3 regions of the Desulfosediminicola ganghwensis genome follow, and region 3 is predicted to be linked to each of the others. Evidence: riboswitches for the same ligand, from Rfam matches in the RefSeq annotation. Region 3 holds a riboswitch; each other region holds the start of a gene.

Region 1 (4,211 bases), 310 kb from region 3:
TGCAGGTGAAAAATGGTCAGTTTGTAATGGCCAGATAACCTGCGATTCTCTTCGAGTTAAAAAAATGCCCCGGTCGCATATGCGGCTCGGGGCATTTTTTTTGTATGGCCCTGTTTAATGAGGTGCTTCTGCACTTTGCATGATTTCATCGTACGCACGTGCCAGCTCACGTTTCAGCTCATGGACCGGCCTACCGTAGCCTTCAATCTCAAGGTAACCTTTCTGCACAGTTTCCCCGCAGGTGAAAGAGACGCAGGATTGGATCTCGGCTTCCGTACATCTCCGTATCGAATCCTGACCAGAGAAAACGATCCAGTGGGCAAAGCCCTGTGGAATGAGATTTACAATGCTCTGCCAGGTAAGATCCCGGGGCAGAATGACCTGGGCGCGAAGGTAAATCTGGTCCTCCTCGACGCGTTCAGTAATAGTCATTTCACGGGGGAAGACCGGCTCAGGGAAATTGTTTTGAGGGGCTGCTGCTGCCAATACTTTACCCTCATCGGCAAAAAATGGTGCCAGCCTGAATGTCGGCGATGGAGCGGTAACGAGAGATACACCAACATAAACGAGTCCACTGACAGCCATGGCGACTATAACGCCATGTCCCATCAGGATTGGATGCACAGCCTCAAGTGCGGGTGGCGCTCCGGGCAGGGTGTTGAACAGATCATAGGCTACAAAAGCGCACTGACTTAAAAAGCCGGTGCACATGGAAGCCCCTGCTCCTGCTGCGGTTCCTCCTTTCCAGTACATACCTCCCATCAACGCGAAAAAATATGAGGCACTGGCTATGAAGGTGGCGATATGGATGGCGTCGATAATCGAGTCAATCAGAAAAGAGCCAATGGTGGCGCAGGCGATGATAAGGAGCACACTCAGCCTGTTGACCAGCATCATTTCACTCATCGATGCTGCGGGATGGAAGAGTCGTTGATATATATCACGGGCCACGCATGAGGCACCAGACGCAGCAAAAGTGTCGGCGCAGGACATGGCAGCAGCAGCAAGCGCTACAGCGCAGAGGGCCACGATAATATCTGAATAGTTCTGACTGACGATGAAATGCAAAAGAGCAGGCTCTGCCTGGGCCATTCCCATGGGAAAGCCGGCCGCGGCAATATCAGGATAGATGTTTCTCAGGCCCAGAGCTATGAAGGCACAGCCTCCGAAAACAAGAGTGACCAATAAAGAGCCGAAGAGCATGCCGTTGCGTGCTGACCGGGAGTCTCTTGCTGCCCATACTTTCTGCCAGGGGTCTTGTTCAGTTATCCAGCCGGGGATGATGGCAACGCTAAAGATGAGTACCATAGGCAACCCGATTGAGAGTGGGTTCCACCAGTCCGCACCTGTGGTTGTAACCATGGTTGATATCGCCTGGCTGCTGGTTTCAGCGCCATTGCCCATGACCAGGACCGAGAAAATCAGCACGAAGAATGACAGGCAGAGAAACTGCACAGTATCGGAGGCAATGACCGCAGACAGGCCACCCAGAGTAACATAGACCGCGACGGATAATCCTACTATCAATGCAGCCTGCAGGTTGGATATGCCATAAAAGATTTGCAGCACCATGGCAAAGCCCTTGATGTCGGCCACGGCAAAGAGGATCATTACCACGATGATGATCATAGCCACAGGAGTGCGGATAAATGAACCATAGCGGATTTCCAGCAGTTCGGGCTGGGTCATGGCTGGGATTGATCTGATCTTTTTGACCAGAAGAGCGATAATCAGGAGTGCGATAATATTTGGGGCCACAAATCCCCAGACAGAGCCCATGCCAAGAAGGATAAAAAAGCCGATAACCGCCAGCATGGCTCCGGCGGTCAGCCAGGATGCGGCTGCGGAAAAACCAATGGAGAACGTTCCGGCGCTCTTGCCGGCCAATAGAAAATCCCTCACGGTTTTTTGCCTCCGGTTAAAGTAGTAACCCGTGGCGATGAGGAAAAAAATGTAGGCTCCAAAAAGAACCAGAAATATCGAATAGCTGCTCATACTCCCTCCCGGCAACCGAGGGCGACGCTCAATACTGTTATCAGACGCCGCGATGCTGTTGCCAATCTGGTGCCGGAGGGAGATAGAAAAATCCCCGAACCGACAAGTGTCAGCCCGGGGATTTACCATCTCTCCGAGAACAATAGGCTTGGCTGGCAGATATTCTGACTCGTGGATCACCCTACTTACCGCACCTTCCCGTACCGTTTACCCGATTTCAACCTGAAATTACAGCACAGTGGTATATGCGGTGTTCGTCCTCACTCACAGCGGCGGGTCCGTTCCGGAATTACACCGGATTCCCTGCGGGAACTGACCAATGGTTGATCAGCTACCCGGATCATTTAAAGATCACCAGTAAGCATTTGTAGTGTTTGTTGCTAAGCCCTTGATTCTGATTATTATGTTTCCGGAACCCGGCCTATTTATCCTGCAGAAATAGTGTATAAAAAAAAAATAGTCAAGCCGGTTTGTTGCCTGATATGTTAAAGGATTAATTGAACTCTTCGGGGATTATAGTCATCTTTATTACGGGCGCTGCCGGGTTATGGGAAAATGGTATCGTCGATTTTTGGAAAAAAATAGTGTTTTCAGGGTTTTGATAGATTTTTTTCAGGAGATGCTGATAAGGAGAAAGGGACCATGTTTCTGTTGTTGACTGCTGGGGAGTAGTTTACATTCAACTCCAGTTTGTCGATAAAAGCTGCGATGACAGTCTGATGTGGCAATGGTTTCGTGTAGGTAGGCTTCTCTTTTATTTAAATGAGTAGAGCGTTATGATCTCTGTATATGGGCATAAGGTTTTGTCAGGATTGAGAAAAAAAGCAAATGTAAGTTTGGTGTGTTCCCTTTGGGTGCTGGTACTTTTTTTGCCGCATGAGGGGGCCGCTCAACTCTCAGCATCTTCTCTGGCGATAAAGAAACTCTTTATCGTCCACAGTTATGAAGCGGGGCACCTCTGCGGTCAGCCCCAGCATGACGGTGCAATAGCGGGCCTGGCCAGATCAGGCTGGATTGTGGATGAAAATCTGGTTGTGCGCACCTATTATATGGATACCAAGCGTACCAATAATAGGCCAGCTCTTATTCAGCAGCAGGCAATGCTGGCCATGCAGGAAATAGAGCAATATCAGCCTGATGTTGTTCTCACCCTTGACGACAACGCGTTTAAGACTATTGCTCTTTCACCTAGGATGAAAAACCGGATCTTTGTCTTCAGCGGGATGAACGCTCAGCCGGAAGAATATAACCTCCGACTTAACTTTATGGTTAGCCGCGAAAAGCCAGGTGGCAGGATTACCGGTGTGTATGAAAAGCTTTATTTCTTTGAAGCGGTGCGAGTGATGTCGATCATGCATGGATATAACAAAATTCTGGTGCTGGAGGACCTTTCGCCGACAGGTAAGGCTATTTCCCGGCAGGTTGATCTTGAGTTGTCCTTGCCTGGAGATCAGTCGGAGCGAAACGTTGTCGGCGAGGTGGCCAGGAAAAAAGTTCATTCCTGGGAAGAGTTTCAGGAAATTATTGCCGAGGTAAACGATGATCCGGAGATTGGTGCAATATATCTGGGCACGCTGTTACTCCACGATAGTGCCGGGGAGACCTATGCTGCAGAGGAAATTATCGATTATTATATATCCCATTCTAAAAAACCTGCCATAGCCTTGAATTATGCCTTCATCAAGCAGGGATTGTATGGTGGTGCGACTGTCGACTTTTTTGCCATGGGCAAGCTTGCGGGGGAGAAAGTTGCGAGAATCTTGAGCGGAGTGGAAGCCGGTGTGCTGCCCATCGAAGATGCACCAAGAGTGGCGCTGGTCTTCAACCTTCAACGGGCTGAATCGCTTGGTTTGGAGATTCCTTCAGATATCCTGATGGCGGCGGACGAGGTATTCAGAAAGTGATACGAGAATTGCAATCCTCTGGATTGGGCTCCAGAAAAGCGTCAACCCTGGTCACATGGACAATTATCGGTCTGGTAATCGTCTCTATTGTCGCTGTCTACGGGATTCTGTATTTCAGTTTTGCAAAAAGTCTCACCAGTGAGTTCGAAGACCGGGTTGCTGCAGAGGCAGGCAAGGCCGGGCTTGCTATCGATAATCGTCTCAACAGGGTCAAGACCCGTTTAAAAGCTCTGTCGCTTGATAATACCGTGCGCGTAACCCTGATGCTTGGAGCCACCAGACAGCTGGATGAGTATCTGCGGGAAGTCTACT
Region 2 (4,211 bases), 1.8 Mb from region 3:
CTCTTCCCTGACATACAACGACCTCTTTTTTTCTTTTTTACCTGACCAATAAAGGGTATATACCTATATTCAGTTATCGACCGATTGCCGGAACCAATCGGCTTGGGGGTTCTGCCAGGTAACTACAGCAGTATCGTTGTCATTTTCATTTCAGGTATGTTAGCAGCTACTTCTTCAACTGAAGTTAAGCCTTTCATCCAAAGGAGGAGAACTCATGAAAGTGTTTCTGCGTCTGTTTAGTTTCTGCCTTGCCCTGACAATCTGCACCCTCCCTGCCACATCTGCACTGGCAGAAAAGAAAATCCGCTGGAAACTTGCAATGACCTGGTCCTCAACCCTCACCCCATTTGCCACAGCGCCATTAAATCTCGCCAAGATGGTGGAAGAAATGAGTGACGGCAATTTTGTCATTCGTGTTGAAGGGGCCGAAAAGCATAAAGCGGCTCTGGGTATCCTCGATATGACCAAAGGCGGCCAGTATGAAATGGGACACACTGCCTCCTATTATTGGAAAGGTAAGGATATCACCACTGTCTTCTTCTGCACCGTACCTTTTGGCATGAACGTCAATGAGCAGAATGCCTGGTTTTACCACGGCGGTGGTATGGAATTAATGAAAAAGACTTATGACAAGTTTGGTGTTCTAAGCTTTCCCGGTGGCAATACCGGTGTCCAGATGGGTGGCTGGTTTCAGAAAGAAATTAACTCCCTTGAAGACCTGAATGGCCTCAAAATGCGTATTCCAGGGCTGGCCGGTGAAGTCTTTGCCAAGCTTGGTGTCAATGTAACCAATATCCCCCCGGGTGAACTGTATACTTCTCTTGATCGCGGCACAATCGATGCCCTTGAGTGGGTCGGCCCCGCCATGGATATCAAAATGGGCTTTCACAAGATCGCCCCATATTACTATACCGGCTGGCATGAACCTGCCACAGAGCTGCAATTTCTGATCAACAAGGACGCCTTTGAAAAACTGCCCAAATCATATCAGACCATGTTGATAGCCGCCATGAAAGCGGTCACCGCCGATATGTATACCGATAATTTTGCAGGCAGCGTAGACGCCTGGGCCCAGATGAAAACGGAATACCCGAATATCGAAGTGAAGACCTTTCCAACACCTGTTCTCAAGGCCATGAAACAGGCTGCAGATGAGTTGTATGATTCATATGCAGCTGAAAATCCGGATTTTAAAGAAGTACTTGAGTCCCAGCGTGCATATATGGCCAAGGCAAGAGCCTGGATCAACATTTCAGAGTACAACTACCTGCAGACAGCCAAAGCCTTGACTGAGGAGTAAAGGTACAGGTATCTTCCCGTACCCCCGCCTCACACATTACAGGCTGCCGGAGTTTACTTCCCATCCGGCAGCCCCATTTCCTGCCACCCATCTCACCGTCTGCATACCACAAATGCTCCTAATCATTGTCAAATAAATATTGACTTTTGAGCTTTCTCCATTCAAAATGTTGCTGTTTTCAGGTGCCTTTGTGCCGAAGAGGGAACCCTGTGTAAATCAGGGACGGGCCCGCCGCTGTAACCGGGGACAATTACTGCAATTATGTCACTGGCCGTTTATGGAGTTTGTAATATTTCATCACTCCTGGTTGGGAAGACGCAGTAAACGATTGATCCGGAAGTCAGAAGACCTGCCTGGAAAACAGAGACGATTCTTCCGTGGACAAGGAGAATTGACCTAGATACGTGGTGATACAGGGCATCCCCGGATCATTTGATCATTCTGATCAACGTAAAGGTTCGGAACACCCGGCCACAATCCAGGAGAATTTTATGAAATTCAGCCGCTCATTGTATCTTGCAGTTACCCTCATGCTGCTTCTCTTCAGCTCCACCAGTGCTTTTTCTTCAGGCAAAACCGGCAACCATGCCAACCCCAAGACGGCCATAGTCGTTGCCCATTTCGGTAGCACCGTACCCGCCGCTTTACAATCGATCACCAATATCACCGATGCAGTGCGGGGTGCCTATCCGGAAACCGAGGTCCGCATCACCTTCACCTCAAACATTATTCGCCGGGTCTGGAAACAACGACAGGCAGAGCCTCAGCAGTGGCTCGACAAAGGGATCCCCGAAGAAGTGCTGTATGTAAAGAACTTTATCGCCACCGTTGGAGATCTGTTAGAAGATGGCTACACCAACATCATCGTCCAACCCACCCACATTTTCTATATGGAGCAGTCATACGACCTGCAGCAATACGTCAATGCGCTGGGCTCCATCAACACCATGAAAGAACGCTGGAAGCCTATTAATTCTATTGTTATGGGCCGTCCGGCACTCGGTAAGCCCGGCGACATCTACCCATACCATGAGGATGTGGACAAGGTTATTCAGACCCTGGCCGGCAACGTTGAACAGGCCCGGAAAAATAACTCCATGCTGGTATATATGGGCCATGGCAATAAATACTGGTCGACTGGCATCTATGCCGAAACTCAGAAGAAAATGCGCGAACTCTATCCTGACATCGAAACGTATATTGGGGTTGTTGAAGGATCTCCGTCCGTTGAAGACGTGCTCGCCCAGATGAAAGAATCAGATAAAAAACAGGTAACCCTGGTTCCCTTTATGATCGTTGCCGGAGACCATGCTGTCAACGATATGGCAGGTGATGAGGAGGATTCCTGGAAATCTATCCTGGTCCAGGCAGGTTATGAAGTAACTCCGATACTGCAGGGGCTCGGGTCAAATGATGACTTCGCCAAAATATTTGTCTCCCATATCGCCGATGCCGCCAACGAGGCAGGAATAGAGATACGATAAGAACCCGGATATCTAGCTCAGACAACCCTGAACACCCGCCACGGGGCATCATGATTTTACCTGATGTCCCGTTTTTTTTATTCTGCCCTCCTCCTACCGTCCCCAAGTCATTTCTTGAGCCTGCCAAAAATGAAGTATAGTTAAGGTACGTGCTCTTTTACCTTTCCATCTTACAGGGAGAAATAATGAAACTTTCTCATTATCTTTTCAGTCGCCTTGAACAGTACGGCGTTCGTTGTACTTTTGGCATTCCTGGTGATTTTGCCCTTCCTCTCTACGCGGAACAGGCTGCTTATGGCATGCAAACAGTTGTCTGCACTCATGAACCCAGCTGTGTTTTTGCTGCAGATGCGTACTCCCGACTCAAAGGTTTTGGTGCCGTGCTTACCACCTACAGCGTCGGCGGCCTCAATATGATCAACCCGATGGCCATGGCCTATGCCGAAAATTCACCGGTCGTGGTCATCAGTGGCGCACCTAATGTCTGCGGGAGAAAAACTGAGCCTTCTTTTCATCACCTTGTAAAAGATTATGGCAGTCAGCATAGAATATTCAAAGAGGTTACCTGCGCCACAGCAGCACTTAACGAAGCAGCAACCGCAGCAGACGAAATTGATCGCGTACTCACCGCCTGCCTGGCTGAGAAGAGACCCGGTTACCTTGAAATCCCCATCGACATGACTTCAGTCGAAATACCGACTCCTCCTAAACCATCCGCGCCGGATCAAGATAGACCTGTCAATACCGCCGCGATCATTGAGGCAGCCGGTGAAATTTCTGCCGCCCTTGAAAAGGCCCGGCGTCCTGTGCTCTACGCCGGGGTTGGTATTCGCAGGCACGCCTTGATGGATGCAGTTCGCACCATTTCCGAATCGTGGCTGCTTCCTGTGGTCTCCTCTGTAATGGGCAAAGGGGCATTCCCAGAATCCCACCCCCATTTTGCCGGCATCTATATGGGAGAAATGGGGAGCAAACTCGCCCGTGAGACTCTCGAAGGTGCTGATCTTATTCTCTCTGTAGGGGTAATCTACTCAGACGTTAATACCGGCTTCTGGACCGCTCACCTCGAATCCTCGAACATACTCGAGATTCGCGACTCAGAGGTTCGGATATCACACCACATCTATCCCCAGCTCCCCATAGCCCCGCTTATGCAACTCCTGGCGAGCACCAGACCGGATAGTGCCAGAAAACCGGGAGTCCATCTGGTGAAAGATAAAACTTTGGTAACAGTAGATATAGATGAATCTGCACCGCTCAATACCGCGGCCCTGATTCAATGTCTGAAAACCATTGATCAATCGAAATTCAGCTATCTTGCTGATGTCGGCGATGCCTGGTTTGCAGGGCTTGAGCTCAACGCGGATATTTTTATGGCACCCGGCTACTACGCCTCAATGGGTTTCGCTGTTCCCGGCGCCCTGGGG
Region 3 (4,211 bases):
GTACGGAACACTCTCCTATGCTATCGGCTTCTTTCAGCTCACCATCCTTTAGGAAGAGCACCTCATCTACCAGGGGATGACTTGTGGGAAGCTGCTGGTCCACAATAACGAGACTAAGACCCTCTTCACGTTTAAGCTTGAGCAGCAAATCATAGAGATTTCTGCGGCCTGCAGGATCTAATTCTGAAGATGGTTCGTCGAGAATCAGCACCTGAGGCTTCATCAGCAGTACACCGGCGATAGCCAAACGCTGCTTTTCTCCTCCTGACAGCTGGTATGTTTCTCTGCCCTCATAACCTTCGAGCCCAACTGCCTGAAGAACAGAGGGGAAATCTGAAACGATTGTCTCTTTGGCGATCAGGAGATTGCGAGGACCAAAGATCAGATCTTCATAAACATTACGGCCAACAATCTGGACCTCCGGATCCTGAAGAACAAAGCCAATGTGCCTGGAGAGAGTTTGGATTCTGTATTTGGTTACATCCATCCCGGCTATTTCAAGCTGACCGCTAAAATCCCCTTCAACAGCCTGCGGAATCAGACCTTTGAGACAATAGCAGAGAGTTGTCTTGCCAGAACCTGATTCACCTCTTACAAGGGTGCATGTGGCGGGTGAAAGCTGAAAGCTTACATCGTTTAAAGCCGGGACGTCCCCTGTCCTGTATTGAAAAGACACCTTGGAAACAGATATAGCCGGGCCAATATCTGTTGTAATTGCGTGTTGTTGTTCAGTCATGGCAAATGTTGGGAATACATCAAATCAGTTTGCCCTTTTTCAAGCTTTTATACGCAATTGCGGCGACTAATATATTGAACAGAGATCCTGCAATGAGAAATGGCATAATTCCAAGAGCAGCACCCACACCACCTATAAAGACCATGGTGAAAGCGGAAACCACCCCGTTGAAGACCACACCGGTTAAAACTGCTGGCCAAAGCCCAAGTTTTTGTTTGATAAAGCGAACCAGTATCGCCCAAAGTGCCATCTGTAATCCGATGAAAAGGTGGAGAGGTAACCCTAAGGGAAACCCGACAACTCCAGCTGTGAGCAGATGTCCGATAAAAATGACAGCAGCACCTTCAACATACCCGAAAGCCAATGCACAGAAATAGCCGGGGGCTGAATCAAGGCCGATCGTGCCCACCGGGCTGGGAATTTTAATCATCGCTCCAACTGCACTGAGAGCAACAAATATCGCAATGTATGCAGCACGTTTTACCAGGCGCACATCATTCTTAAGGTCTGGGGCGGTAATATCTTGCATAGCAAACTCCTTAATCAGATTTCATGATGAGTTGACCAACGGGATAAATTTCGAAATGATTCAAATCTTCTATAGATTCAGGGCTAGAAAAAAGAACGCAGGTTGAAGGACCTGCTGATTTTGCAAGGTCCAGTTTGCAACCTTGGGCGGCATCGAAAATGGTTCCAGACTGTCTTGCCAGTAATTCAGCTTCTGCCCTGATGCCCCTTGAGCCAACGGGAAGGATATCATGAATCAGTGGATGTGGTCTCAATTGTGTCACGGTGCCGCTGTGTATGATATCCATGCAGCCTGAATCAATGACTTCTCCTCCTAGTCTGGGTACTCCCAGGCAGAAAATTTTGTCTGCCGCTTCTGATTGGGCAATCTTGAGGTCACGTGTCCTGCAGGTCCCTGTGGCACCAATTCCAAGACCCGTCTGCCGCGTCTCAAAGTTTTTCTCGGTGCTCACGGCAAGCTTTACATCAGGATGACCACTCAATTGCAGTTCCTTTTTGATACCCCGCAATATTTCGTCTCCAGTTGGGCTGGGTTCCGCACAGATAGAGACTGTCATAGCAACAGGTGAGGCCCCCACGGCTACAAGCTCCATGAGGACTGTTCGAGCGGTCAGGCGGCCAACAATTTCCGGCGGAGCGTTAACGAGATCCAGCTCCTTGCTGCCAACCGATCCACAGGAGTCGCAGGCAATGACCAGGGAAATACCCGATCCTATATCGATAACTTCTACATCTCGTCCTCTGTATCCCATTAACAACCACCATATTGTAAAAACAAAAAAAGCTCATAGCTGTTACCCCATGAAGGGTATAACAACCATGAGCTTTACCATTGATCATGATGCATGCGTGAATCTGACAGGCAGGCTTCCTGACTCGGTTTCATCGAACAATTGCGCCTTCCCGTAAAATACAGTGGCTTAATGCAGTGTTCTCAACCTTACAGTGGCGGGACCGTTCAGGTTTTTCACCTGATTTCCTTTTATCCGTCTTCGTTTGTCATTGCAAAGACAGCACCTGTAGCATGTATATTAAAGAAATATCAAATATTTTTGTGATGAAAAGTCAACCGTTTTTCCGGTTTCCCTTGCCCACCAAGTCGATTCTGCAGGTCAGTGAAAAGCCCGAACAGTGGAGTTGATATCATAGAAAAGCCAAAACCTATACTGCCGTGAACTGATGCTGCAAAGAAGAATATCGCTGCTGCCGGCAGCAACAACTCCCAATTTACCTTCCATTGGCTATCGCCTCGCGTACACAATCTTTTCACAATTGGTTACAGCCACCTGAATGCCCAGGCAGCGTTGACCTGGAAATGATGATGTAACTATTCGATTTTATAAAGGTTGATGTAGGGTTTTGTTATTGCTGGCAGGTGTCTGGGAAAAGATGTCCGGGGGAGCGAAAGCGGCGCTATTGCAGATGGTCCTCCCGATTGCGGTGGATAAAAAATGCTCTATCTTTTGGATTGGTTTGACCTCAGGTAACATTTGATTTTGGAGTTTGCATTATGAAAAAGATAGCGAGCAGTATTGTGATTATTCTAACGATGGTTGTTTTTATATGGCCATCATCAGTTTTCGCAAATGGGAGAGGTCCTCACCATAAACCGCAGAAGGTATACAAAAAGCATAAGCCGGTTCAGTTGCTCAACTATAACGAGAAAAGGCATTACAAACATAATCCCGCTCACCTGCCCAGCTATCAGGCGAGAAACTACCCCAAGGCACCGTTTCGGTACTATCATCATCCTCGATCCTACCAAAGGAATCATCTACCTTCGGTAGCAGCATTTGCAATGACTGCAGCTGTATCCTATGCGATCATCGACAATAGGTATTATCGCCAGCAGGGAGATACGTATATCTACTTGGAACAGCCGCCGGCCTATCGCTAGCGGTTAGGGATGTGTAGCTTGTGTAGAGAGCCGCAAAGTGAAGAATTCATCCACTTTGCGGCTTTTTTATGCGTTTTCCTTTTTCTTTAGCAGCAGATTGATGACTGCAAAGGTCGAGGTGGTGATAATCAGCAGAAAGGACACTGCATTGATGATTGGGGTGGAGCCGTCCCGTACCTGCAGGTAGAGATTGATCGGCAAAGTTGTCTCTGAACCGACCAGAAACAGGGTAGTATTAAAATTCTCAAAGCTCATCAGAAAGGCCACCGCGCCGCTGCCGATGAGGGCCGGGCGAAGATAGGGCAGGGTGATATAGCGGATCACCTCCAGCCGGGTTGCTCCCAGGTTGAGGGCCGCTTCTTCCAGGCTTCTATCAAACTTTCTCAGTCGGGCAGAAACAACTAGCAGCACAAAGGTGGTAATGAAGGAAAATTGCCCAAGCACCACCAACCAGAAGCCGGGACGAAAGAGGGGGATATCTATGCCAAAGGTGTCTTCGAAATAGATGCCAAGGCTGTTGGCGGTCAGCAGTATTGAGATACCCAGAATAACCCCGGGAATGACCAGCGGGGTTAATGCCAGAAACCATAGTCCACGTTTCCCAGGGAATTCTTCATGTTCAAAGAGAAATGAACCTGCCGTTCCTACGATAACTGAGAAAAGAGATACCCAGAAAGCGGTTTGGCTGGAGACCCAGAGCGACTGCATATTTGAGCGGTCATGGAACAGGCCTATTCGTTCCGGACCATCGCTAAAAAACCAGTCGAGAGAGAACCCATGCCAGGGCAGTGCCGGAAAGTTCGAGTCATTGAATGCCAGAACGCAGGTGACCACCAGCGGGGCGAAGAGAAAAACATAAAAGAGTGCTATGTACAGCTTGAAAAGGGTCGCGTAGCCACGCTGCTGTGGCAGAGTACGAATCATGATAAGGCCCTCCCCAATTCCTGCCTGCTGATTTTAAGGCCGGTCCAGATGATTATTGAGCTGAGCAGCAAGAGCAGGAAGCCGAAGGCGGCGCCCTGGTTCCAGTTGAAGCTGGCAATGAACTGA

Evidence for each region. A riboswitch is a leader RNA that binds a small molecule or an ion and turns the genes downstream of it on or off. The one in region 3 is predicted to bind cobalamin.
Region 1: it holds a riboswitch for cobalamin, as region 3 does, so the genes downstream of both, FCL45_RS11175 (sodium:solute symporter family protein) here and FCL45_RS09760 (AIR synthase related protein) in region 3, are expected to answer to the same signal.
Region 2: it holds a riboswitch for cobalamin, as region 3 does, so the genes downstream of both, FCL45_RS02285 (sirohydrochlorin cobaltochelatase) here and FCL45_RS09760 (AIR synthase related protein) in region 3, are expected to answer to the same signal.

What each region holds. Positions count from the first base shown of each region.
Region 1 is NZ_CP050699.1:2,623,330-2,627,540, forward strand. Features, by position in the region: gene FCL45_RS11170 (ABC transporter substrate-binding protein) at 1-38, shown strand, start outside; gene FCL45_RS11175 (sodium:solute symporter family protein) at 115-1,995, opposite strand; cobalamin riboswitch at 2,133-2,349, opposite strand; gene FCL45_RS11180 (ABC transporter substrate-binding protein) at 2,850-3,899, shown strand; gene FCL45_RS11185 (ATP-binding protein) at 3,896-4,211, shown strand, end outside.
Region 2 is NZ_CP050699.1:529,944-534,154, forward strand. Features, by position in the region: gene FCL45_RS02280 (TRAP transporter substrate-binding protein) at 215-1,300, shown strand; cobalamin riboswitch at 1,465-1,671, shown strand; gene FCL45_RS02285 (sirohydrochlorin cobaltochelatase) at 1,792-2,784, shown strand; gene FCL45_RS02290 (alpha-keto acid decarboxylase family protein) at 2,970-4,211, shown strand, end outside.
Region 3 is NZ_CP050699.1:2,310,635-2,314,845, forward strand. Features, by position in the region: gene FCL45_RS09750 (ABC transporter ATP-binding protein) at 1-736, opposite strand, end outside; gene FCL45_RS09755 (ECF transporter S component) at 756-1,265, opposite strand; gene FCL45_RS09760 (AIR synthase related protein) at 1,276-2,016, opposite strand; cobalamin riboswitch at 2,109-2,300, opposite strand; gene FCL45_RS09765 (hypothetical protein) at 2,775-3,161, shown strand; gene FCL45_RS09770 (ABC transporter permease) at 3,228-4,085, opposite strand; gene FCL45_RS09775 (ABC transporter permease) at 4,082-4,211, opposite strand, start outside.